3 regions of the Rhodoferax fermentans genome follow, and region 1 is predicted to be linked to each of the others. Evidence: riboswitches for the same ligand, from Rfam matches in the RefSeq annotation. Region 1 holds a riboswitch; each other region holds the start of a gene.
The links. A riboswitch is a leader RNA that binds a small molecule or an ion and turns the genes downstream of it on or off. The one in region 1 is predicted to bind cobalamin.
Positions count from the first base shown of each region.

Region 2: it holds a riboswitch for cobalamin, as region 1 does, so the genes downstream of both, RF819_RS11880 (energy-coupling factor ABC transporter permease) here and cobT (nicotinate-nucleotide--dimethylbenzimidazole phosphoribosyltransferase) in region 1, are expected to answer to the same signal.
Region 3: it holds a riboswitch for cobalamin, as region 1 does, so the genes downstream of both, RF819_RS10505 (ribonucleoside-diphosphate reductase subunit alpha) here and cobT (nicotinate-nucleotide--dimethylbenzimidazole phosphoribosyltransferase) in region 1, are expected to answer to the same signal.

Region 1 covers NZ_MTJN01000002.1:3,751,832-3,759,456, reverse strand. Annotated here, with positions in the region: gene RF819_RS17525 (aminotransferase class I/II-fold pyridoxal phosphate-dependent enzyme) at 1-2, shown strand, start outside; partial or broken gene RF819_RS17520 (cobyric acid synthase) at 1-1,497, shown strand, start outside; cobalamin riboswitch at 1,518-1,709, shown strand; gene cobT (nicotinate-nucleotide--dimethylbenzimidazole phosphoribosyltransferase) at 1,757-2,845, shown strand; gene RF819_RS17510 (adenosylcobinamide-GDP ribazoletransferase) at 3,283-4,125, shown strand; gene RF819_RS17505 (histidine phosphatase family protein) at 4,122-4,697, shown strand; gene RF819_RS17500 (HDOD domain-containing protein) at 4,703-5,539, opposite strand; gene nth (endonuclease III) at 5,544-6,182, opposite strand; gene RF819_RS17490 (HDOD domain-containing protein) at 6,187-6,987, opposite strand; gene RF819_RS17485 (aminotransferase-like domain-containing protein) at 7,121-7,625, shown strand, end outside.
Region 2 covers NZ_MTJN01000002.1:2,542,468-2,550,092, reverse strand. Annotated here, with positions in the region: gene cbiE (precorrin-6y C5,15-methyltransferase (decarboxylating) subunit CbiE) at 1-669, opposite strand, end outside; gene RF819_RS11900 (cobalt-precorrin-5B (C(1))-methyltransferase) at 681-1,778, opposite strand; gene RF819_RS11895 (precorrin-8X methylmutase) at 1,775-2,467, opposite strand; gene RF819_RS11890 (sirohydrochlorin chelatase) at 2,464-3,423, opposite strand; gene cobM (precorrin-4 C(11)-methyltransferase) at 3,420-4,241, opposite strand; gene RF819_RS11880 (energy-coupling factor ABC transporter permease) at 4,245-4,922, opposite strand; cobalamin riboswitch at 5,151-5,386, opposite strand; gene RF819_RS11875 (bifunctional aminoglycoside phosphotransferase/ATP-binding protein) at 5,502-7,013, opposite strand; gene RF819_RS11870 (FKBP-type peptidyl-prolyl cis-trans isomerase) at 7,122-7,565, shown strand.
Region 3 covers NZ_MTJN01000002.1:2,218,844-2,226,468, reverse strand. Annotated here, with positions in the region: gene RF819_RS10510 (ribonucleoside triphosphate reductase) at 1-469, opposite strand, end outside; gene RF819_RS10505 (ribonucleoside-diphosphate reductase subunit alpha) at 466-3,264, opposite strand; cobalamin riboswitch at 3,411-3,610, opposite strand; gene RF819_RS10500 (recombination-associated protein RdgC) at 3,698-4,600, opposite strand; gene RF819_RS10495 (Spy/CpxP family protein refolding chaperone) at 4,790-5,317, shown strand; gene RF819_RS10490 (DUF2788 domain-containing protein) at 5,586-5,798, shown strand; gene RF819_RS10485 (NnrU family protein) at 5,803-6,390, opposite strand; gene RF819_RS10480 (sensor domain-containing diguanylate cyclase) at 6,416-7,625, opposite strand, start outside.

The DNA of each region.
Region 1 (7,625 bases):
GACCGCCAAATGCATCATGGTCCTGGGCACCACCAGCGGTGCCGGCAAAAGCTGGCTGGCCACCGCACTGTGCCGCCACTACGCGCGCCAGGGGCTCAAAGTGGCGCCGTTCAAGGCGCAGAACATGAGCAACAACGCCAGGGTGGTGAATGGCCAGGGCGAGATCGGTTCCGCCCAGTACTTCCAGTCACTTGCCGCCAAGGCCGTGCCCGACGTGCGCATGAACCCGTTGTTGCTCAAGCCCGAGGCCGACACCCACAGCCAGGTGGTGCTGATGGGTGAGGTCAGCGCCGAGTTGACCGCTTTGCCCTGGCGCGGGCGCAGCCTGAAAGTCTGGCCACAGATTGCCGCCGCGCTGGACGCCCTGCGCGCCGAGAACGATGTGGTGGTGATCGAGGGCGCTGGCTCACCGGCCGAAATCAACCTCTCGGGCAGCGACATCGTCAACATGCGGGTGGCGCAGCATTGCAACGCGGCTTGCCTGCTGGTGACCGACATCGACCGCGGTGGCGCGTTTGCCCACCTGTACGGCACCTGGGCGCTGCTGCCGCCCGAACAGCGTGGTCTGTTCCGGGGGTTTGTGCTCAACAAGTTCCGTGGCGACGCCAGCCTGCTGGCGCCAGCCCCTCAGATGCTGCAAGACCTGACCGGTATCCCGACCGTGGCCACGCTGCCGATGTGGTGGCAACACGGCTTGCCCGAGGAAGACGGTGTGTTTGATGACCGCTCGGTCGCCAAAGGTTCGGTGAACCTCACGGTGGCGGTGATCGCTTACCCGCGCATCAGCAATCTGGACGAGTTCCAGCCGCTCAAGAACATCCCCGGCTTGCGCCTGAAGTGGGTGCGCTCTCCCACCGAACTGGCGGGCTTGAGCACGTCTGACTGGATTGTGCTGCCAGGGTCAAAAAGCACCAGCGCCGACCTGGCCTGGTTACGCATGCAGGGGCTAGATGCCGCCGTGGCGCAACATGCTGCGCGGGGGGGGCGGTGTTAGGGGTCTGTGGCGGGCTGCAGATGCTCGGTGAGGCGCTGGTGGACACCCACGGCATCGACGGCAACGCACCAGGTCTGGGCCTGCTGCCGCTGGTCACACAGTTCGACATGGCCAAAACCGTGCAGCACACCCACAGCACCTTTGCCACCCACATGCTGGGCCAGCAAACGGGCGCTGCGGCCAACCCCTGGGCGGCGTTGGCGGGTGTGTCGGTGTCCGGCTACGAAATCCACCATGGCCAGACCAGCCAACACCCGGCGATGGCCCAGGCCGGTGATGTGGCGCATGCGGTGTTGCCCGATGGCCTGGGCTGGCAAAACGCGGCGGGCAATGTGCTGGGCATCTATTTACACGGCCTGATGGAGCATCCGGCGGCGCTACAGGCGCTGTTTGGCGCACGTCTGAGTGGCCCGGTGCCGACGTTGGAAGCCGTGTTTGAGCGTATGGCCGACTTTGTTGAAACCCATTTTGAGCCGGGTGCGCTCGACAGCCTGGTGCGCTGAAAACAGGCCTGCGCGGGCTGCTATGATTCTGCGCTTCAGGTGCCCGCAGGCTATTGGCCTGCAGGAGAATCGGGAAGACGGTGTGAATCCGTCGCGTGCCCAACGCTGTAAGGCTGATGCCCCTCACAAATAACCACTGGCTGCCAAGCCGGGAAGGTGTGACGGGGCAGATGACGCCAAGCCAGAAGACCGGCCTGATGTTGTTATGGGTGCTGCAAGGCCGGGCAGCGCCTCCACCATTCACGCACAGGGGACTGCTTTGAATACCACTCTTCCCGTCCTGACGGACATCTCTTCGCCTGCTCTGACGACTGCACTGCAGGCCAAAATCAACAACAAAACCAAGCCACTGGGCTCCTTGGGCCGCATCGAAGATCTGGCGCTCAAGATCGGTCAGATACTGGATACGACCGACCCGGTGTTGGCCGAGCCGCAGATGGTGGTGTTTGCCGCCGACCACGGTCTGGTGGCACGTGGTGTGTCGGCTTTCCCCAAAGAGGTGAGCTGGCAGATGGTCGAGAACTTCCTGGCCGGTGGCGCAGCGGTGAGCGTGTTTTCTAAACAAAACGGCATCGCGCTCAATGTGGTCGACTGTGGTGTGGACCACGACTTTCTGGCCGGTTTGCCCTCAGGCGCACAACGCCCGGGCTTGATGGTGCGTAAGGTGGCGGGTGCCGAAGGTGGCACCGCGGATGCTTCGGTGTTGCCCGCCATGACCATCGCCCAGTGCAAACAGGCCCTGCAAAACGGCATGGACATCGTCAAGAGCCTGCCCGGCAACGCGGTGTTGCTCGGTGAAATGGGCATTGGCAACACCTCAGCCGCGTCGCTGTTGCTCGCGCGCCTGACCGGGCTGGACATCGATGTCTGCACCGGTGCTGGCACCGGCCTGGACGCCCCGGCGGTGCAACGCAAGGCAGCGGTGCTGCGTGAGGTGTTGACGCGCCACGCCGATGTGACCGAACCGCTGGAAGTGCTGGCCGCTATTGGCGGGCTGGAGATTGCCACGATGGTGGGTGCGGTGATGCAGGCTGCGCACGAGCGCCGGGTGGTGGTGGTGGACGGCTTCATTGCCACCAGTTCGATCCTGGTGGCCCATGCCTTGCAGCCACTGGTGTTGCAGCGTTGTGTGTTTGCCCACCGATCCGGTGAGCGCGGCCATGAGTTCATGCTGCAGCACCTGGGTGTGCAGGCTTTGCTGGACCTGGGTCTGCGTCTGGGTGAAGGCTCGGGCGGTGCGCTGGCCTGGCCGCTACTGCAGTCGGCTTGCACCATGTTGCGCGAGATGGCGAGTTTTGCATCGGCCGGTGTGGCCGAGCAGGAGAACAAACCCACCGCCAAGGTGTGATCACGCGTGTTGCGCTGCCAGCTGACCATGAACCATGGGCTGTTTCTTTGGTCACTGGCCATTGGCAGCGCAACACTCACCACAAAACCAGGCGGGGATGGGCTCGAGGTTTGGGCCGATTTTAAAAAGCGAAGCGTCATGAGGCCCGGGCCTTGAGCCTGTCCCCGCCTGCGCGTGCTGAGGGTATGTGTCTTTTCGGAAGCAGAAATACCAACAATCAACCTGTGGCATCAGCCGCGCCGCGGGCAGGGCGGACGCCGAGGCCTCATGACGCTTCGCTTTTTAAAATCGGCCTCGACATCCGCCCTACCCACGACCCTTGGCATGGGTGGACATGATGCTCATCGAAGCTCAAACCTAAACCACGGTCAGTGTCACAGCCTGCGCTTTTGCCACTGCCGCACAATTTTTCACTTCAGGTCACCTTGGACTTTGCCATGACCCAATTCATCCGCCACTACCTGCTGAGCCTGCAGTTTTTCACCCGCATCCCGATCACCGGGCGTTTGTCGGACTGGGTGGGTTACAGCCCGGCCATGTTGCGAGCCAGTGCCGGGCATTTTCCCGGTGTGGGGGTGCTGGTGGGCGGGCTGGTGGCCGCAGCGACTGCTGGGTTGCTGATGTCCTTGCCCGCCACTGGCTCCGCACCGCTGGTGGCGGCGGCGCTGGGCACGGTGCTCTCGGTGTTCATCACCGGTGCTTTTCATGAGGATGGTTTGGCCGATGTGGCCGATGGCCTGGGTGGCAGCCTTGACCGGCAACGCGCGCTGGACATCATGAAGGACTCGCGCGTGGGTGCTTTTGGGGCCATCACCGTGGTGCTGGCGTTGCTCTCCAAGGTGACGCTGCTGGGCCTGTTGGGCGACGTCAGTGGCCCGCTGATGGTGGTGGCGCTGTTTGTGGCGCATGTGGTGTCGCGCACCTGGCCGTTGCTGACCATCCGGCTGCTCCCACATGTGGGCAATACCGCCACCTCCAAGTCCAAGCCGCTGGCCGACCAGATCAGCCTGGGTGCGCTGGTGATTGGGCTTTTATGGTGTTTTATGGCCTTGGCCCTTGCTGTGTATGGGCAGATGGCTACCGACTTCATAGCAATTGACCTGGAGACAGACAGCCTGCTGCTGGCTTTTGCCAACGGGCTGTTGGCCTCCCTGGTGGCCTGGGGGCTGATGACACGCTGGTTCTGGCGTCGCCTGCAAGGTTTCACCGGCGACTGTCTGGGTGCCACCCAGCAGGTGTGTGAACTGGCGTTTTACCTCGGGCTGGCGGTGAGTTTGTGAACTTGCTGTTGCTGCGTCACGCCCAGCCGCTGGTGGCGCCCGGCGTGTGTTACGGCGCGTTGGATGTGCCAGCGGATCTGGCCGCCACCCAGCAGGCGGCGCAGACCCTGGCGCCGGGTTTGCCGCCAGGTGCACGGTTGTGGGTGTCGCCGCTACAAAGATGCGAGCTACTAGCCCAGACGATCAAAGGGCTTCGGCCGGATGTGACATGTATCACGGATGCCCGGTTGGCTGAGATCAATTTTGGCTGTTATGAAGGCCAGCCCTGGGCCGACATTCCGGTGGCGGCCTTTGAGACCTGGACAGCTGATTTCTGGCAACACCGTTTTGGTGGCATGGAGAGCCTGGCCGATGTCATGGCGCGGGTGAGCAGTGCCTGGCGCGATGCCTTGCTGGCAGATCCTGCGCCGGTCTGGGTCACCCATGCCGGGGTGATCCGGGTGGCCAGCCTGCTGGCGCAAGGGGTGCAGCGTATAGACCGGGCACAAGACTGGCCGCAGGCCGCGCCAGCTTATGGTCAAAGCCTGGTGTTGCCGATGCACTCGCAGGGTGAGCAGCGGCCTGGGGCTTGATCTGCTCAGACGCAGAACATCGACACGTCCGAGATGGCGCTGGCCTCTGGCCCGGTGGCCATCAGGGTGATGGTGTCGAGCCCCAGGGTTTGCAGCAGCAGGCTGGGCAGCTGCTCGACGCTGCGCGGTGTCAGCGTGACGCAGTCAGCCAGCCGGGCTGCCAGGTGCAGCACCGCAGCCAGCCGAGACAGATCGACCGAGATCAGCGGCTGGGCGCTGTTGCGCAGGCCCCGCACCAGCGGCTGTGGCAAGTCCCACTGGCGCGCCAGCTCGGCGGTGACTTCGCCTTCGTCAAAGCCAACCAGGCTGCGCTGCAACTGCCAGCGCTCAGCGCTGGTCAGGGACTGGGTGTTGAGTGCACGGCTCAGCTCGGGGTGGGCTTGCACCACGCTCAGGCCGCCCAGACGCAGCATCAAGCCGCACAGCCAGGCCTCCTGGTCGTCCACCTCACACAGATCGGCCAACCACTGGGCGAAGCCCGCGCAGCGCAGGCTGTACTGCCAGAATGCCATGCGGTCCAGGTCGGGCGGGAATGGGCTGGTTTGCGCCATGCACAGCGACAACGCCCGGGTGCGCACCATCGACAAGCCGACCAGGCTGACCGCCCGCTCAATCGTGTCGACCTGGCCCGACAGGCCAAACATGGCGCTGTTGGCCATGCGCAGCAGGTTGGCAGTCAGGGTGGGGTCTTTTTTGATGATGCGGCAGACGTCAAAGGCGTCTGCCTTGTCGTCGCCCAGGGTTTTGATCAGCGCCTGGCCCGCCTCGGGCATCACAGGCCAGACCACAGAGCGAGTCAGGCGGTTCAGGTCGCCAAATGGGGCACGGTCAGATGTGGGCATGTGCTCAGCCTTCCAAAGTTTTGGGTTTGAAATCGCAATAGGGCGCCACCGCACACTCCCAGCAACGCGGTGTACGCGCCTGGCAGACATAACGGCCATGCAGGATCAGCCAGTGGTGTGCATCGGTCAGGAAAGCTTGCGGAACACGTTTGAGCAAGGCTTGCTCCACAGCCAACGGTGTTTTGCCCGGCGCCAGGCCGGTGCGGTTGCTGACGCGAAAGATATGCGTGTCCACGGCCATGGTGGGTTCACCAAAGGCCACGTTGAGCACCACATTGGCGGTTTTGCGGCCCACACCGGGCAGGGCTTCGAGCGCCTCACGTGTGCGTGGCACCTGGCCGCCGTGCTGGTTGATCAGCATCTGGCAGGTCTGCAGCAGGTGTTTGGCTTTGCTGTGGTACAGGCCGATGGTCTTGATGTAGCCCTCCAGCCCCTCCAAGCCCAGGTCAAGCATCTTCTGCGGTGTGTTGGCCACCAGAAACAGGTGACGCGTGGCTTTGTTGACGCTGACATCGGTGGCCTGGGCCGACAACAGCACGGCGGCCAGCAGCTCAAACACGCTGGCAAACTCCAGCTCGGTCTGAGGCTGCGGGTTGGCCGTGGCCAGGGTGGTAAAAAAGGCCTGAATCTGGGCGGGCTTCATGGGCTTAATGCAACTGCACAAAGGTATCGGGCGCGGGGAAGGTGGCTTTCATCCAGCGCACCTCCAGGCCCAAGGTGTTGACAACGTCGTTGGGCAGGGTGTCAACCGCCAGCGCATCCGCATCCGGCGTGTCGGCCAGCAGCCCGGCCAGGTTCACCACCGCGCCCAGGCGCGAAAAAGCTTGCTCCACCAGCGGGTCGTAGGCGCGCTCCAAGGCGTTGACGATCTGCATCGGAAAGCTCCAGCGGCGCGCCAGCTCTGCGGTGATCTGGCCCTCCGAGAAACCAATCAAACGCTTTTCGCGTTCCCAGCGGGCGCCGGGCGGATGGGGCAGGCGTTCGATCTCGGCCAGTGCCTGCGGGTTGGCCTGGCCAATCAGCAACTCCCCCAGGCGCAGCATCATGCCTGTCAACCAAGCCTGCTGGCCATCCATCTCCAGTGGGGCTGTCAGCCATTGCGCGTAGGCAGCGCAGGCCATGCTGTGGCGCCAGAAGGCAGACAGATCCAGCCCTGGCAGTGGCTCGAAAGCATCGCTCAGGCAGGCGCTCAGAGCCAGCGCGCGCACTTGCGCCAGCCCCACCATCTGGATCGCCTCGTCGATGGAATACACACCACGCTGCAAACCAAACTGGGCGCTGTTGGCCAGACGCAGCAGGCGCGCGCTCAAAGCCGGGTCGCGGCTGATGAGGTCGCGCACCTCGTGCAGACTGGTGTTGTCGTCATTGAGCGTCTGAATCAGTCCATGTGCCACTTCGGGCATCGAGGGCAGCCTGACCGTGGCAAAAAAAGCATCAAGACTGTGCATCGGTGTTCCTGTGAGCGGTGGCTTGCATATCGGTCACAATTTACCCCAATTACGGGTTGCCAAGTGGCGCAAGCTGCGGCGGCCACGGCCACAGAATCACTTATTGACATCTATTTCCTGAAAGTTTTGCGCCATGCAATTTGCCGACCGCCTCCAGAACGTTGAAACCTCTGCCATCCGTGAACTCTTCAAGCTGCTGGGCAAACCCGGCATCATCAGTTTTGCCGGTGGTTTCCCTGATCCGGCGCTGTTTGATGCTGATGGCATCGCCCAGGCCAGCGCGGCGGTGTTGGCCAACAATCCAGGCCCGGTGCTGCAATATGGCGCGACCGAAGGCTACGGCCCGCTGCGTGACGGTATTGCGGGTTTTATGGGTGGCAAGGGCGCCACGGTGGCACCCGAGGGGCTGGTTGTCACCACCGGCAGCCAGCAGGCGCTCGACCTGCTTGGCAAATGTTTGATCTCGCCCGGTGACAAGGTGATTGTGGAGGCGCCTACCTTTTTGGCCACCATCCAGTGTTTCCGTCTCTATGGCGCCCAGGTGATTGGTGCGCCGATTGACGCCAACGGCGTCGATGTGGACAAACTCGAAGCCCTGATTGAAGAACACCAGCCCAAACTGGTTTACCTGATCCCGA
Region 2 (7,625 bases), 1.2 Mb from region 1:
CACATTGAGTTCGGCAAAGCTCATCTGCGTGGCGGCTTCGATGCTGAAGCTGCTCACCACACGCTCCTGCGGCTGACACAGGCGCTCGGCCACCGCCATCTCCCAATCCTTGTCCAGACCTTCGGTGACCAGCAAACGGGCGATGCGATCAGGTGAGTTGGCCGGGCTGGTCAACACCGCCAGGCGGTCGTGTTGGCGCAGTTCACGCAGCAAACCATACAGCCCATGGCTGGGTGGTGATCCGGCCACCCACTCCCCGGCATCGCGACTGTGCACCGAGACAAAACGCATGTCCTGCCAGGGCAGACACAGTCGGGCGCAGGCCAGTTGCAGGGTCGAGACATTGGGAAGCACCTCGATCACCTCGACACACAGGCGCGAGGCCAGGTAAGCGGCAATGCCATGGCACAAGGGGTCGCCAGTGGCCAACACCACCACGCGCAGGCCTTCATCGAGCGCAGCGCGAATCCATTCCGGTACCTGCGACATCACACCGGTCAGGTCACGCTGCTCGGCCTGCGGCGCGATGTGCTCGGCCAGCAGTTCCAGCGTACGTGTGCCTCCAATCACCAACTGCGCCTGTGCCAGATGGGTCAGCGCAGCCTGGCTCAGGCTGGTCGCGCCATCGTCCAGCACGCCCAACACACGGCACTTGTCCAAATTTTTCATGGCGTCCTTGTTCATGGGTACTGGGCAATCTTGTGCCCATCAAAGTCACACACCAGCACCTGAATATCAAACTGATCGGGGTAGGTCAGACGCAAGGTCTGCACCACGCGTTGCGCCAGAGTGGTGTGGAACACCGTGCCCAAGCCGAGTTCATCCATGCGTTCACCGGCATAACGTGCGGTTTTGGCGGCGCGGATGTCGGCACACACCTCGGCTGCCACACCCAGTTCAGCCGCCAGATCGGCCAGCAGCCCGGTGTCCACATCGGCACGCCCGGCATGGGTGATGGTTTCTCCCTGGGCGATTTTGGTGAGTTTGCCCACCATACCGCCAATCACCACCTGCTTCACACCGGCTTTCACCGCCGCGCTCATGGCGTAACGCAGAAAGTCGCCCATCTGCACAAAGGCGGCCTCGGGCAGATGGGGCAGCTGTTCCATGACAAACTTCTCGGTGCGACCACCTGTGGTCAGCACCACCACACCTTGGGGCAAGGTACCCGCCACATGCACGCCCTGCACCACGCTGGCGCGGTAAGCGGCAGTGGAATACGGCTTGACGATGCCGGTGGTGCCCAGAATGGAAATGCCACCCAGAATGCCCAGTCGGGCGTTGGTGGTTTTTTTGGCCATCTCCTGGCCTTGTGGCACCGAAATCGTCACGACCAGCCCTGCGTTATCCAGCAACGCCCCGGCGGCCTGGCGCACATTGGCTTCGATGTTGCGGCGTGGCACCGGGTTGATGGCCGGGCCACCCACCTCCAGGCCCAAGCCGGGCATCGTCACCCGGCCCACCCCGACACCACCGGCCAGCAACACCCGGCCGGGTGAGTCGGCTTGCCAGCACACATCGGCCGTCAAATGGGCTTTGTCGGTGCAATCGGGGTCGTCACCCGCATCCTTGATCACCATGGCATGGGCACAAACCCCGTCACAACGACCATCGTGCACGGCAAAAGTCACCAAGTCACCATTGGGCAACTGGCTTTCGACACTGTCAGGCACCTGACCGGTCACCAGGCCGATGACCGCTGCTCGCGCCGCCGCTGCGGAACACGCACCGGTGGTGAAACCGGTGCGTGTGCCACGCGGCACACTTTTGTCCATCACGCGGCGCTGTCCTTGCTGTTGGCCTTGGCCTCCGCCATGCCCAGCAAAGCGTGGATGGCCGCCACCACCAGGGTCGAGCCGCCCTTGCGGCCACGGATCACCACCCAGGGCACATCACTCTGCAAGGCCATCAGGTCCTTGGACTCAGCCGCCGAGACAAACCCCACCGGCATGCCAACCACCAGGGCCGGGCGGACACCCTCTTCGCGGATCAGCCGCACCACCTCGATCAAAGCGGTGGGGGCGTTGCCGATGCCAATGATGGCGCCATCGAGCAGCCCCAGCCTGTGCGCCTTGCGCATGGCCTGCACCGCACGCGTGGTGCCCTGTGCCTGAGCCAGCTCAATCACATCAGGATCACTGATGAACTGGTGGGTGCTGATGCCAAAGTGCGCCAGGCGCGGGGCAGACAGACCCACACAAATCATCTCGACATCGGCCACCACACGAGCCTGGCCCGAAAAAATGGCCGCCAACCCGGCGCTCACCGCCTGGGGGTGGAATTCGGTCAAGCCATTGAAGTCAAAGTCGGCATTGGCGTGGATCATGCGACGCACCACGGGCCACTGTTCAGGTGCGTAGTTGTGGGGACCGGCTTCGCGGTCGATCACCGCAAACGAATCGTGCTCGATGGCGCGGCCAGCGGCGGTGAGTTGTTCGGTGATGACATTGGGCGTGGGCAAACTCATGCCGGGGCTCCGACATGGGGATGGGGATGGGGATGGGGATGGTGGTGACCGTGTTCATGTTCATGAGGATGGTCGTGTTCGTGCGGGTGTGCATGGTCATGGCCGTGGTGTGTGCCATCGTCATGCAGGTGACCGCCTTGGCCATGTTCAACGGCAAACTCGCGGAACTTGCAGCCATCACAGGCCATCATCGCTGCGGGGCGACCCAGGCGGGCATCGTTGACACGCTGCTCCAGCACCTCAAACACCTCGGGCTCAAACCCAAAATAGTTGGTCAGTGCAAAACGCACGGTGGGGTACTGCGTCTTGAGGTTGGCCACCTGGCGCACGATGCGCTCCATCAGCGTGCCGTTGAACAGGTAATACGGCAACACCGCAACTTGTGTCATGCCCAGCAGGTGCTGGCGCTGCACCACTTTTTCCAGACGCGGGTAGGTGATGCCGGTGAAGGCCACATCCACCAGTGGGTGGTCGGTTTCTTCCATGACCCAGCGCGCCATTTTGGCCATCTCGCCATTGGCATGGCGGTCAGATGAGCCGCGCCCAAGCAGCACCACACCGGTGGTGGTGGGGTCGGGCATGTCCAGCGACTTCATCGCGGTTTTGAGGCGGCGCAGCACCACCTTCAACAGCAGGTCGCAAGCGGTCAACTCGGGGGTGTACAAAAACTGCACCCGTGGAAACCGGACACGCGCTGCGTCAATCGCCTGCGGAATATCCATCTTGACGTGGCCTGCCGCATTCAGGATCAGCGGCACCACAATCACCCGGCCCGACTTGGCGGCGGCGGTGGCCAAACCTTGCGCCAGCGTGATGTCGGCCAGTTCAATAAAACAGACCTCGATCGACCAGCTCGGCTGACGTTGGCGCCACTGCTGGGCAAAAGCCAGGATTTCGTCGTTACCGGAGGCCTCGCGTGAGCCGTGGCCCACCAGCAAAATGGTGTCAGAGGTCATGGGGTATCCAGGGTAAGTTGAGAAGCAGGCACGCTGGCCTGCCGGAAACGGTGGGTGAAGCTGGCGTCGTAGAGTTTGGACTTGGCCAGGGTGGTCCAATGCCGGGCGCCCAGTGTCGGGCTGGCGATGATCATCGACTGGCTGACCAGCTTCGCCTCGCGGCACAGGGCCTGGATGGTGTCAACCGTGCCACGCACAATTTTTTCTTCACCGGGCCAGCTGGCTTTGTGGACCACCACTACCGGCGCATCCGGCGACCAGCCCGCTGCACGCAGCGCAGCGGTGACCTGCCCCATCAAGGTGATGCTCAAGAAGATGCACAAGGTGCTGTGGTGCGCCGCCAGTTCCTGCAGCGACTCACCCTCAGGCATGGGCGTGCGCCCTTCCATGCGGGTCAGAATCACGGTCTGGGTGACTTCGGGCAGGGTCAGGCTCTCGACTGCCGCTGCCGCAGAGGCCATGGCCGAGGACACCCCCGGCACCACCTGCACCGGCACACCCGCAGCATCCAGCGGCTGCACCAGCTCGATCAAGGCGCCATACAGCCCGGGGTCACCGGTTTGCAAGCGCACCACGGTCTCGCAGCGCGCCGCCTGGGTGATCAGCCAGGCCGACATCTCCTCCAAGGTCATGTCCTTGCTGTCCACAATGACGCAATCCGCTGGTGCCCAGCGGGTAGCAGCTTCGCTGACCAGGGAGCCAGCGAACAAAATGGCGCCCGCGCGCTCGATCAGCCCGCGGCCCTTGACGGTGATCAGGTCCGGGTCACCAGGACCGGCCCCCACAAACCAGACGCATCCGGGCTTGGGCTGCACCATGGATCAGGCCGCGCTGTACAGGCGTTTGTCGACAGCGACCGAGCCTTGCAGGCGGTGCATCATCTTGGCCAATGCCAACACGCCCAGGTCGATCAGGGGTTCGGCCAACACAATGGTCATGTAGGCTGCGCCAAAGCTGGCCACACTGGCCAGGTTCTCAGCACCCACACCCCGGCCATACAAGGCCCAGAAGCCGACCCACACCACGATGCCACCTTGGTAAGCCACCGACAGCTTGAAGGCCTGGGCATAACCAATGTTCACATAGGCAGTGCTCTCAGGAATGATCTTGCGCGCCAGGGCAGCGGTGGCAAACAGCGGCACCAGCAGGGTGGTGACGTTCATGCCGTACTGCGGCAGGTCAAACGGTGCAAAAAACAGACCTTGCACCAACAGGCCACCGGCCAAGCCAATGGCCGCAGGCGCCACACCAAAGACCAGCAACAAGGTGGTGCCCAAAATCAGGTGCACCTCGGAGACACCCACCGGGTGGTGCGGCAACACTTCAAAAAAGCAGAACACCAAAGCAACGGCCATGGCCGAACGCAGTGCCAAAGCGGTCAGGCCATCACGTTTGATGGTGCTGACGGCCAGTTTGGCGGCATACGCCAAGGCACCGGCGGCGGTGGCGTAGCTGAGGAAAATTTTGGCGCCTTCAACAAGGCCAGGTTCGATGTGCATGGAGTAACTCCTTTAAAACGACGGATTGAACAACAGACAAACGCGAAAAACACAGCAGCTAAACGGGCTGTACCTCCTGACACGGACGCAGGACACCCAGCCTGGTTGCACCTTGGGTGCGGACACTTAGGCGTGCACAGCAGTAGCGGAAAATCATGGCAGGAACATCCGGCAAACAACTCTCACCATCGTCCCCGACAGTGCTTGAGCATCACGGCAACACGCGAACGTGCCACCACCTTGTTGGCCGGTATCCGGGCTGGTGGATGCGACCTCCATCGCCTTCCCAAGCGTCTTTGAAACACTCAGTGGCCGTGATGGAAGCGGAATCTTGACGATTCGTCCACTTACCGTTGCGGGGGCAGCGCAGGTTAGGTGGGCTGTTGTCAGCCTGAACCCTCCTGCTTCCCGTTGAACTGCGTCGTGTGAACCACGCCGCGAGCACCAACGGGATGATTCTAACGACAGATTTCACACACACATGACATCTGTTTGCCTGTTGGTGCTGGTGGAAAAAGCACCTGCCGAGCCCGTGAGATACTCTTTAAACCATAGCTATCAGCCCTTTTATATCAAGGGCTAGAGCACAAAGACTCTCTCATCATCTGTCAAGGACTCCAACTCGTGTTGCTGGTGGGCTAGCACGGCCAGCGTCGCCTCAGAGGCATCGGTGCCAGCGGCGTTGCGCGCCAGAATCCGTGCGCGCAATTGCTCGGGACTGGCCTGCGGCGCCAGGATGGCAAAGCGCACATTTTGCTCAACCGCCAGGGCGCGAAACACATCGCGGTCAGCACGTTTGAGGAAGGTAGCATCCACCATCACCGACCAACCCGCAGCCAGCAAACTCGCCGCCAGCTCGCGCAGATGGGCATAGACCTGGGCGTGAACCTCGGGCGCATAGATGCCCGCGTTGATGCCTGAGTTGGACTGCGCCAAACGCCCCAACTTGAACAGGCGTTTGCGCTCCACATCGGCCCGCAGGCGCAGCGTAGGGGTTTGTCCATTTGTTTGCAGCCACTGGTCGGTGAAATACGTTTTGCCACAGCCAGACAGGCCGTGCGTGATGCTCAATTGCACAGGGTGCAGCGCCGCCAGTCGTTCGGCCAGCGTGATGTCGGCTAGCACCTCAGAGGTGTTGGCATGTAACTGCTTGGCCCGGATGGCGGCCACCTTGGCGCGCACCAGACAGCGGTAGACGGCGTAAAACCGCAGCAACAGCGCGCCCTGGTAGTCGCCGCTGTGGCTGAACACCTCGTCGACCAGCCAGTTCGCCAAGCCGGGCTGGCCATGTTCCAGCAGGTCGATGTAGGTGAAGGCGATGTCGCTGACCACGTCGATCCAACGCAGGTCCTCGTTGAACTCCAGGCAGTCAAACAGGCGCACAGCCCCGTTGATCAACACCAGATTGGCCAGGTGCAAGTCGCCATGGCATTCACGCACCCAGCCGCCCAGTTTGCGCGCTTGCATCAACGGTGCCAGCCGCGTGAATTGCGCCTGGGTCCAGGTTTGCAGTTGTGCCAAACGGGTCAGAACATTCGCGTCGGGTGGCGCCGTGAGCATGTGGGCCAGATCACTGAAGTTGTCGCGCATCGGCGCCATCACCTGATCGGGCTCACCAAAACGGGTGTCCGGTGCGGCAAAAGCAGCGGCCTCATGAAAAGCCACCAGGCGCTGCGCCAGATCGGACAGGTGGGCGGGCCGCAGTTCCCCACGCACACACACCTGATCCAGCCGCCCGGTTTGATCAAAGCGACACATGCGCACCGCGAAATCCAGCACCTCACCCGTGCCGCCCCACTGCGGGCCTTGCGGTGAAGCGTTGAGACTCACCACATCCAGGTAGATGTCGGGTGCCAGGCGACGGTTCAGGCGCAACTCATCTTGGCAGGCCTGCTGGCGCAACGCCAAGGTGCTGAAGTCCAGAAACGCCAGCTTGACCGGTTTCTTGATCTTGTAGGCGAAGTCACCCGCCAGCAACACCCAGGAGATGTGGGTTTCGACCAGCTCCACCCGCGCCACCTCGCCCGGGTAACGTTGCGGCGCCAGCAGCGCCTGGATCAGCGGTGGCAGCTTGGGATGCATGCCAGCCATGATGCCAGTCTCAAGTCCACAACACCAGCCCATACCAGAGGCACGGTCAGGTGAACGCGACGGCGGCGACAATGGCGGCCCTTTGCTCTTACCCCACAACACGCATCCATGAAAACTGTTTTACACATCACCGCAGCCTGCGCCCTGTTGGTCAACTTGTCGGTGGCCTGGGCCGCAGACGCCACCCTGGAAGCTGCCGCCAAAGAAAGCGGCGCCGTTGTCACGACCAGCGGACTGGTGTACCGCTCGCTCCAGGACGGCAGCGGGGCCAGCCCGCTGGCCAGCGACGTGGTCAAGGTCAACTACCGCGGCACGTTCCCGGACGGGCGCGAATTCGACAGCTCCTACAAACGCAACCAGGCCATTGAATTCCCACTGGGCAATGTCATCCCGTGCTGGACCGAAGGTGTCCAACGCATGAAGGTCGGCGGCAAGGCCAAACTCACCTGCCCTGCCGCCATTGCCTACGGCACGCGTGGCGCCGGTGGTGTGATCCCACCCAACGCCACACTGCTGTTTGAGGTGGAGCTGCTGGCCATCAAGGGCAAATAAGCCCCTCAGCTGCGCCCGCACAGGGCTTGAAAAGTCGCCCGCTGCACCGCATCTTCAGTA
Region 3 (7,625 bases), 1.5 Mb from region 1:
AGACGTTGAGGATCAACCCGCCCAGGGAATAACCTTGATTGGCATTGGCACGCACCCGCCAATCGGCCCGGTCCACATACTCATCGATGCTAGCCGCCACATCCACCAGGGTGCGCTTGTCTTCCCGCAGGCGGCGGTGCTGGTCGCGGTAGGCCACGTAGGCTCGGAAGGTCTGCAGATGATTGGCGTCCACCAGCATGTGTTCCACCATGTCTTGCACCTGCTCGACGCTGGGGACCGAGCTGGCATAACGATGGCGGATCACCTTGAGCACCCTATCGGTCAGCAGCAAGGCCTGCGCTGCATCGTATTCGCCACTGGCGGCACCCGCACGTGCCAAGGCCGAGGCGATGCGTTCACTCTCGAAGGGCACATCCACACCATCGCGGCGAAGAATGCGGTGCGGCAATGTGGGCAAGCTGGTGGTCTGGAAGGTGCGTTCAGGTGTCAACAGGTCAGGGGTACTCATTGGCAGGCCTCACAGTCGGGGTTGTCGATGCTGCAGAACTTGGCTTCGCTTTCGGGCGCAGCCTCGTCGCGGCCACTGGCCTTCTCGGCCTGGCTGGCGCCCAGGGTGCGCAGGTAATACGTGGTCTTGAGGCCACGCTTCCAGGCCAGCTTGTAGATGTCGTCGAGTTTTTTGCCCGAGGGTGTGGCCAGGTAGAGGTTGAGTGACTGGGCCTGGTCGATCCACTTCTGGCGCCGGGCAGCGGCCTCGATCAGCCATACCGGGTCGATTTCGAAGGCGGTGGCATAACGTGCCTTGAGTTCGTCCGGCACACGCTCAATCGGCCCGAGTGAACCATCAAAGTACTTGAGGTCAGCCACCATCACCTCGTCCCACAGGCCGATATCTTTGAGGTCGCGCACCAGCGCCTCGTTGACCACGGTGAACTCACCCGACAGGTTGGACTTGACGTACAGGTTCTGATAGGTTGGCTCGATGCTGGCCGAGACACCCACGATGTTGGAGATGGTGGCCGTCGGTGCAATGGCCACGCAGTTGGAGTTGCGCATGCCGTGGCGGGCAATCTGATCCCTGAGTGCGGCCCAGTCCAGGCGGGCGCTGCGGTCCACCTCCAGATGCCCGCCCCGACCTTCCTCCAGCAAACGGATCGAGTCCAGCGGCAGGATGCCCTGGTCCCACAAGCTGCCGGTGAAGCTCGAATACCGGCCCCGCTCACGCGCCAACTCACTCGACGCCCAATAGGCTTGGTAACAGACGGCTTCCATGGTCCGGTCGGCAAACTCGACCGCTTCGGCTGAGGCATAGGGCAGGCCCAGCGCATACAGGCAATCGGCAAAACCCATGATGCCCAGGCCCACCGGGCGGTGCCGCAGGTTGGCGTTGCGTGCTTTGGGTGTGGCGTAGAAGTTGATGTCCACCACGTTGTCGAGCATGCGCAAGGCAGTGTTCACGGTGCGGGCCAGCTTGTCCTGGTCCAGCTGGCCGTCTTTCAAGTGCGCCAGCAGATTGACCGAACCGAGGTTGCACACCGCAGTTTCCGAGTCCGAGGTGTTCAGTGTGATTTCGGTGCACAGGTTGCTTGAATGCACCACACCCACATGTTGTTGTGGTGAGCGTAGGTTGCAGGCGTCCTTGAAGGTGATCCAGGGGTGGCCTGTTTCGAACAACATCGTCAACATCTTGCGCCACAGCTGCACTGCGGGGACTTGTTTGTGCAGCTTGATCTGCCCGGCGGCGGCCTGCGCTTCGTAGGCCAGATACGCGGTCTCGAAAGCGGTACCAAACTTCTCATGCAAATCGGGCACGTCGACTGGTGAGAACAGTGTCCATTCGCGGTTGTCAATGACGCGTTTCATGAACAGGTCGGGAATCCAGTTGGCGGTGTTCATGTCGTGCGTGCGGCGGCGTTCGTCACCGGTGTTCTTGCGCAGGTCCAGGAACTCCTCGATGTCCAGATGCCAGGTCTCCAGATAGGCGCACACCGCGCCCTTGCGTTTGCCACCCTGGTTCACCGCCACTGCCGTGTCGTTGACCACCTTGAGGAAAGGAATGACGCCCTGGCTCTGGCCGTTGGTGCCCTTGATGCGGCTGCCCAGCGAACGCACCGGGGTCCAGTCGTTGCCCAGGCCGCCTGCGTATTTCTGCAGCAGGGCGTTTTCCTTGATGCTCTGGTAGATGCCTTCGAGATCGTCTGCCACCGTGGTCAGGTAACACGAGGACAGTTGTGAATGCAATGTGCCGCTGTTGAACAGGGTCGGTGTGGAACACATGAAGTCGAAGCTGGAGATCAGGTCGTAGAACGCGATGGCGCGCGCTTCGCGGTCGATCTCGTTCAAGGCCAGGCCCATCGCCACCCGCATGAAGAAGATCTGCGGCAACTCGATGCGCCGCCCCTCGATGTGCAGGAAATAACGGTCGTACAAGGTCTGCAGGCCAAGGTAGCCAAACAACAGGTCGCGCTCGGGTTTCAAGGCTGCTGCCAGGCGTGGCAGGTCAAAGGTGGCCAGGCGCGGGTCAAGCAAGTCGGCAGCGATGCCTTGCTGGATGAAGTCACGGAGATAGTCAGCCTGCACACTGGCCAGTTCATCGAGTGTCACCGGGCGGCCCAGCACCTCGCGGCCCAGGCTGGCCAGCAGCAGCCGGGCGGTGACCTGGTTGTAGGCGGGTTCGCGTTCGATCAGCATCCGCGCGGCCAGGATCAGCGCCTGGTAGACGTCGGCCAAGGGCACACCGTCGTAGAGGTTCTTCAGAGCGTGTTCGTAGATGGCTTGAGCCGACACCAGTTCACCCAATCCGGCGCAGGCGGCTTCGCAGTTTCTCAGCAGCAGCGTCTGGTCCAGCGGCTTGCGCACCCCACCGTCCAGCACGTGCAATGCCACCTGTTGACTGGTCTGGGTTCGGCTGGCCGCCCGTTCGGCGGTGCGGCGTTCGCGGTACAACACATAGGCCCGCGCCACGTCATGTTCACCTGAACGCATCAGCGCCAGTTCGACCTGGTCCTGGATGTCTTCGATGTGCAAGGTGCCGCCATCGGGCGAGCGCCGGGTCAGGGCCTGGACCACGGTCTGGGTCAGGCGGGCCACCACTTCGCGCACCCGCGAGGACACCGCGCTGTGGCTGCCTTCAACGGCGAGAAAAGCCTTGGTCAGTGCCAGGGCGATTTTGTCGGCATCAAAAGCGACCACGGTGCCGTTGCGCCGGATGACCTGAAAGGACGCGGATGCAGCGAAATGCGTGGCCGCCGAGACGGTGTGAGGATTGGATGGGGCAGGGGATAACACGGCAACTCTCCACATTGGGGGGCGGAGAGTCAAGAAGGTAGCGTTTGAGCGGGCCGCATCCGCCGCGCAGGAAAGCCAGCCAACAACAGCTGGACAACATGCTGCAACGGTGAACAAACACGCAACAACCTCTCGTCAGGGACACCCCGCCCCAGAAACATCAAAAAGGACATATTGAGGCAGGTCTCCTGGCTCTCGGTTCATCGCGTTTCACCCGCCTTCCCGGACGCATCCAGTGGCATGGTGTGGCGAAACGCTCGCCGATCACAGTTGCGGGGGCAGCTCCGGCATTCAGGTCAACAACCTGGCACCGGATTCCCTTTTGATCCCCTCTCGGGGAACCTTCAATAGCGTGGAGTCTAGCGTATAAATGTCACCAAACTGATCAAGAAACGCTAAATGTAGTGATTGGAAACGCCAACAGGCGCTCTGTCGGCATCACCAAGTCTCAGGCCACCGGCATTTCGCCACCCAGTGCCTCCAGCACATTGGGCAGCATTTTTTGCAGCTCACCGGTCGAGATGGCAACGTCGCCGTCAAAGTCATCGTCTTTTTTGTGGTTGGCGCTGCTCGACTCAAACACACCGTCCAGGAACGCGATCTTCTTCAGTTGCAAACCTTCGGTCAGCATGAAGGAGACACGTTCGTTCCAGGTCATGGCCAGGCGCGTGGGCATTTTGCCTTCGCGGATGTGTTGTTGAACCTCTTCGGTATCGAGCCGGTGGCGGGCGTAACGCACCACTGCTTTGGACTCGTCGGCGGCCTTGAGCTCACATTCGCGGTCGACGCTGAAACCTGCCGGGGCGTCCAGGCTCAGCAGCCACTCGGACATCGCCGCCACGGGCGAGACCTGGGTGGTGATCATCGTCACCGCAAAACCGGGCAGTGCCTGCACCAGCAGGGTCACCACCTCGTCGGCACGGGCCTGGCTGGCAGCGTCGATCACCAGCAGGTGGTTGTCGCGGTCGATCCACACCAGCACACTGGACTGCTTGGTGAACGCCATCGGCATCAGCTCCAGGCGGATGTCGTCCTTGAGGTCGCGGATTTCTTTCTTGCCGGGTTTGCGTCCGGTACTGGCCTCAATCTGTGCCACCCGCTCCTGCGCCTTGCGGTTGATCACCGAGGCGGGCAGGGCACGGGTCTCGACCATCAGCTTGACGATCCATTGGCCAGCCACGGCTTCCAGCAAGGGGCCGTTGGCCTGGCCGCGCGGCTCAATCCAGCCGATGGATTTTTCCTGGCTGGCGCCGCACTCGACATAACGCCCGGCCTGCAGGCTGGCTTCGACCTGCTCGGCGCTGCTGCTCCATGTGGCGTCAAGGCGGTACATGATGATATTTTTGAACACTGAAAATCCCTTTGTTCTGGAAAACTGAATTGGCTAACCCGCAATCATCCCATCAAATCCGGGGCCCAAGGTTCATGCAACTTTACATAGCTTGTTGCACGTGATATCGCTGGCTTACATGCGACGCAGATACTTCTTTTCACGCCGATGCCGCTTTCAGGTCAGAGGCTTAACCCAAAGGAAGTCATCATGAAAACGAATCTCAAACTCTCCCTGATTGCCGGTTTGCTGGCCGTGACCGGCGCGGTTTACGCCCAAGGCCCGATGGGTGGCCAGTGTGACCCGGCCATGGGTCCTGGCATGGGCATGCGGCATGACCGCATGGGCAAGATGGACCCGGCCCGTATGCAGGCCATGATGGAAAAACGTGACGCCGTGCTCAAGGCTCAACTCAAACTCACCCCGGCCCAGGAAGGCGCCTGGAAGAGTTTTGTGGATGCCAGAAAGCCTGCCGCCCCTGCTGCCAACCTGCAACGCCCTGACCCGGTCGAGATGGCCAAGCTGACCACGCCTGAGCGCCTGGACAAGATGAAAACCTTGCGTGAGGAACATCAGAAGGCCATGACCGCCGCCATGACCAAACACGACGAAGCCACCCGGACGTTTTATGCCGCGCTGACACCGGAGCAGCAAAAGGTGTTTGACGCAGTGGCCCTGCCAGGCCATGGACACGGTGACCGCAAGGGCTTCCGCCCGGCACCCGCTGCCAAACCCTGAGCTAGGTGACCGACGGGTTTGCAGCCATTTCTGAGAGACCACCGCGAGCGGCATGTGTCATGAGCACGTGCCGCTCGCGGTCTTTCTGGGTGGGCAAGGGCTTGCGGGCAGGCTTATGGCAACATGCTGCATTGGCCAGACAGCGCCGGACTTCAGTGACCCATACCATGCCCCATCACCCTTTCCCCAGCCAAACCACAGCGCCCCAGGCGGGTGTGATGCGCCAACCCGGCAACATGATCACCACTGACCATCGGGAGACACGCTGATGTGGGGCTTTACCGAAGAACAGATCAGCAACTTTGGCATGACCTTTGGCATCGGTGCCTTCATCCTCTACATGCTGTTCATCATTGGCCAGCTGGCCTGGGAGTCCAAGGCCGGCAAATTTGGCACCTTTGTGATGTTTCTCGGGCTGGCCTTTGGTTTTGTGGGGTTTGCCGCAAAGTACCTGATCCAGTACTTCATGGACATCAAATAAGGGCTTAACCGAAGGGCTTGATGCCAATCAGCAGGCCGTGTAGCCAGAACGCAAACACCAGCCAGGCGACCACACCCACCACCACGGTGATCAGGGTCGCGCTCAGCTTGGTGACTGGGGCCGAGGTTGGCGGGTTGCGCCGGTCACGTTGGCGTGCGGAGATGAAGTCCGCTACCGCCCAGGCCAGAAAACTGCCAAACAACACCAGGTGCCCGAGGTTGCCATTGGCCATCAAATGTGCCACGGCCCACAGTTTCACACCGGCCACCATCGGGTGGTAAACCCGCGCCTTGATGGCGTTGCCCGGCACATAGGCTGCGGCCAGCAAGATGAAGCCAAACAGGTTCAACAGCGAGGCCGCGTGGCGCATGCCCATGGGCGGAATCCAGATCCACACCGGCTCGTTGCGCACCAGGCCAAAGCCATAAATCACCAACACCAGGCCAGCCAGGGACAACACGGCATAAATGCCACGCCAGGCATCTGCGCCCCACTTTTGTTGTTGGCGTGTGCGCCAGTCGTCGGCATAGATGCGCACCGAGTGCACACCCAAAAACAAAATCAAACCCGCGATCAGGGTCAACATGGCCATGGTTCAGTCCTTAAAAAAATGGGGGTCAGGCGCCAAGCACCCGGTTTTTGCCGGCGCGTTTGGCCAGGTACATGGCCTGGTCGGCGCGTTTGATGGCCTGGGGTCCGGTTTCTCCGTGCGCCAGTTGCGCCACACCGGCGCTGAAGGTGATCAGCACCTTCTCGGTACCGGCCAGGAAAAAACGTTTGGTGAGTTCGCGCTGCAGCCGGGTCATGGCCTCAATGCCGTTGTCCAGCGGTGTGTCAGGCAGCAGGATGACAAATTCTTCACCACCGTAACGCGCCAGGGTGTCTTGTGGGCGCATCACCTCACGTGTCACGCTGGCCAGGTGGGTCAGTGCGGCATCACCCGCACCGTGGCCTAGGGTGTCGTTGAGTTTTTTGAAGTTGTCGATGTCGAGCAGTGCCATGCACAAAGGGGTGTCCTGCCGCTTGACCTTGGCCACTTCACGTGTCACCGCTTCTTCGAGGCCCTGGCGGTTGAGGGCGCCGGTGAGGGGGTCGTGGCGTGCCTGCGCGCTGACGCGGTCAAGCTCCTGGTGCAATTTGCTGATTTCGGCCTCGGTGGCTTCGGCGCGCTGTTTCATGGTCTGCAGCTCGTCGCGCGCGGCCTGGCTGTCCTTGGCCATGGTGCGGGTGGCTGCCACCATCTCCTTGAGTACCGGCGCAATGTCGGTGATGCTGCGGGCCTGCTCGATCAGCTTGGCGCTCTCCTCCAGCTGGCTGTGAAAACCGGTGGTGGACTGCGACATGGCAGCCAGACGCTCGATGAAGGTGGCCAGCATCTGGCGCATCTCTTCCTGCGCCTGGACCGCCAGGCTTTTGGCTTCGGTCTGTTTGAAGATCACGTCTTTGAGGCGGGCCTCCACATCGTCCAGGCGGCGCAGCGTCAGTGGCGGCACACAGGCGGCTTTCACCGCATCCACCTGACCTTTGAGCCAGCTGTCGTCCAGGCTCAGATGGCTGATGTTGTCGATGACCAGGTGCAGCAGCTTGAGCAGCACCGTCTTGATCTCGGCCTGGTCTTCGGCGGCAAAGGACAGGCGGTGGCTGTATTGCCCAATCGCCTGTTTGACCGCCACCACATCCGCGCCGGGGTCACGCAAGGACTTGAGCAGGGTCTGGGTCTGCTCCGCAAAACGGTCATCGTCCTGACCCAGCGCGGGCAACGCGAACTCGATCAAACGCGCGATCTGGCCCAGAAAATCGGCCGTCAGTGCCGGGGCGCTGACACTG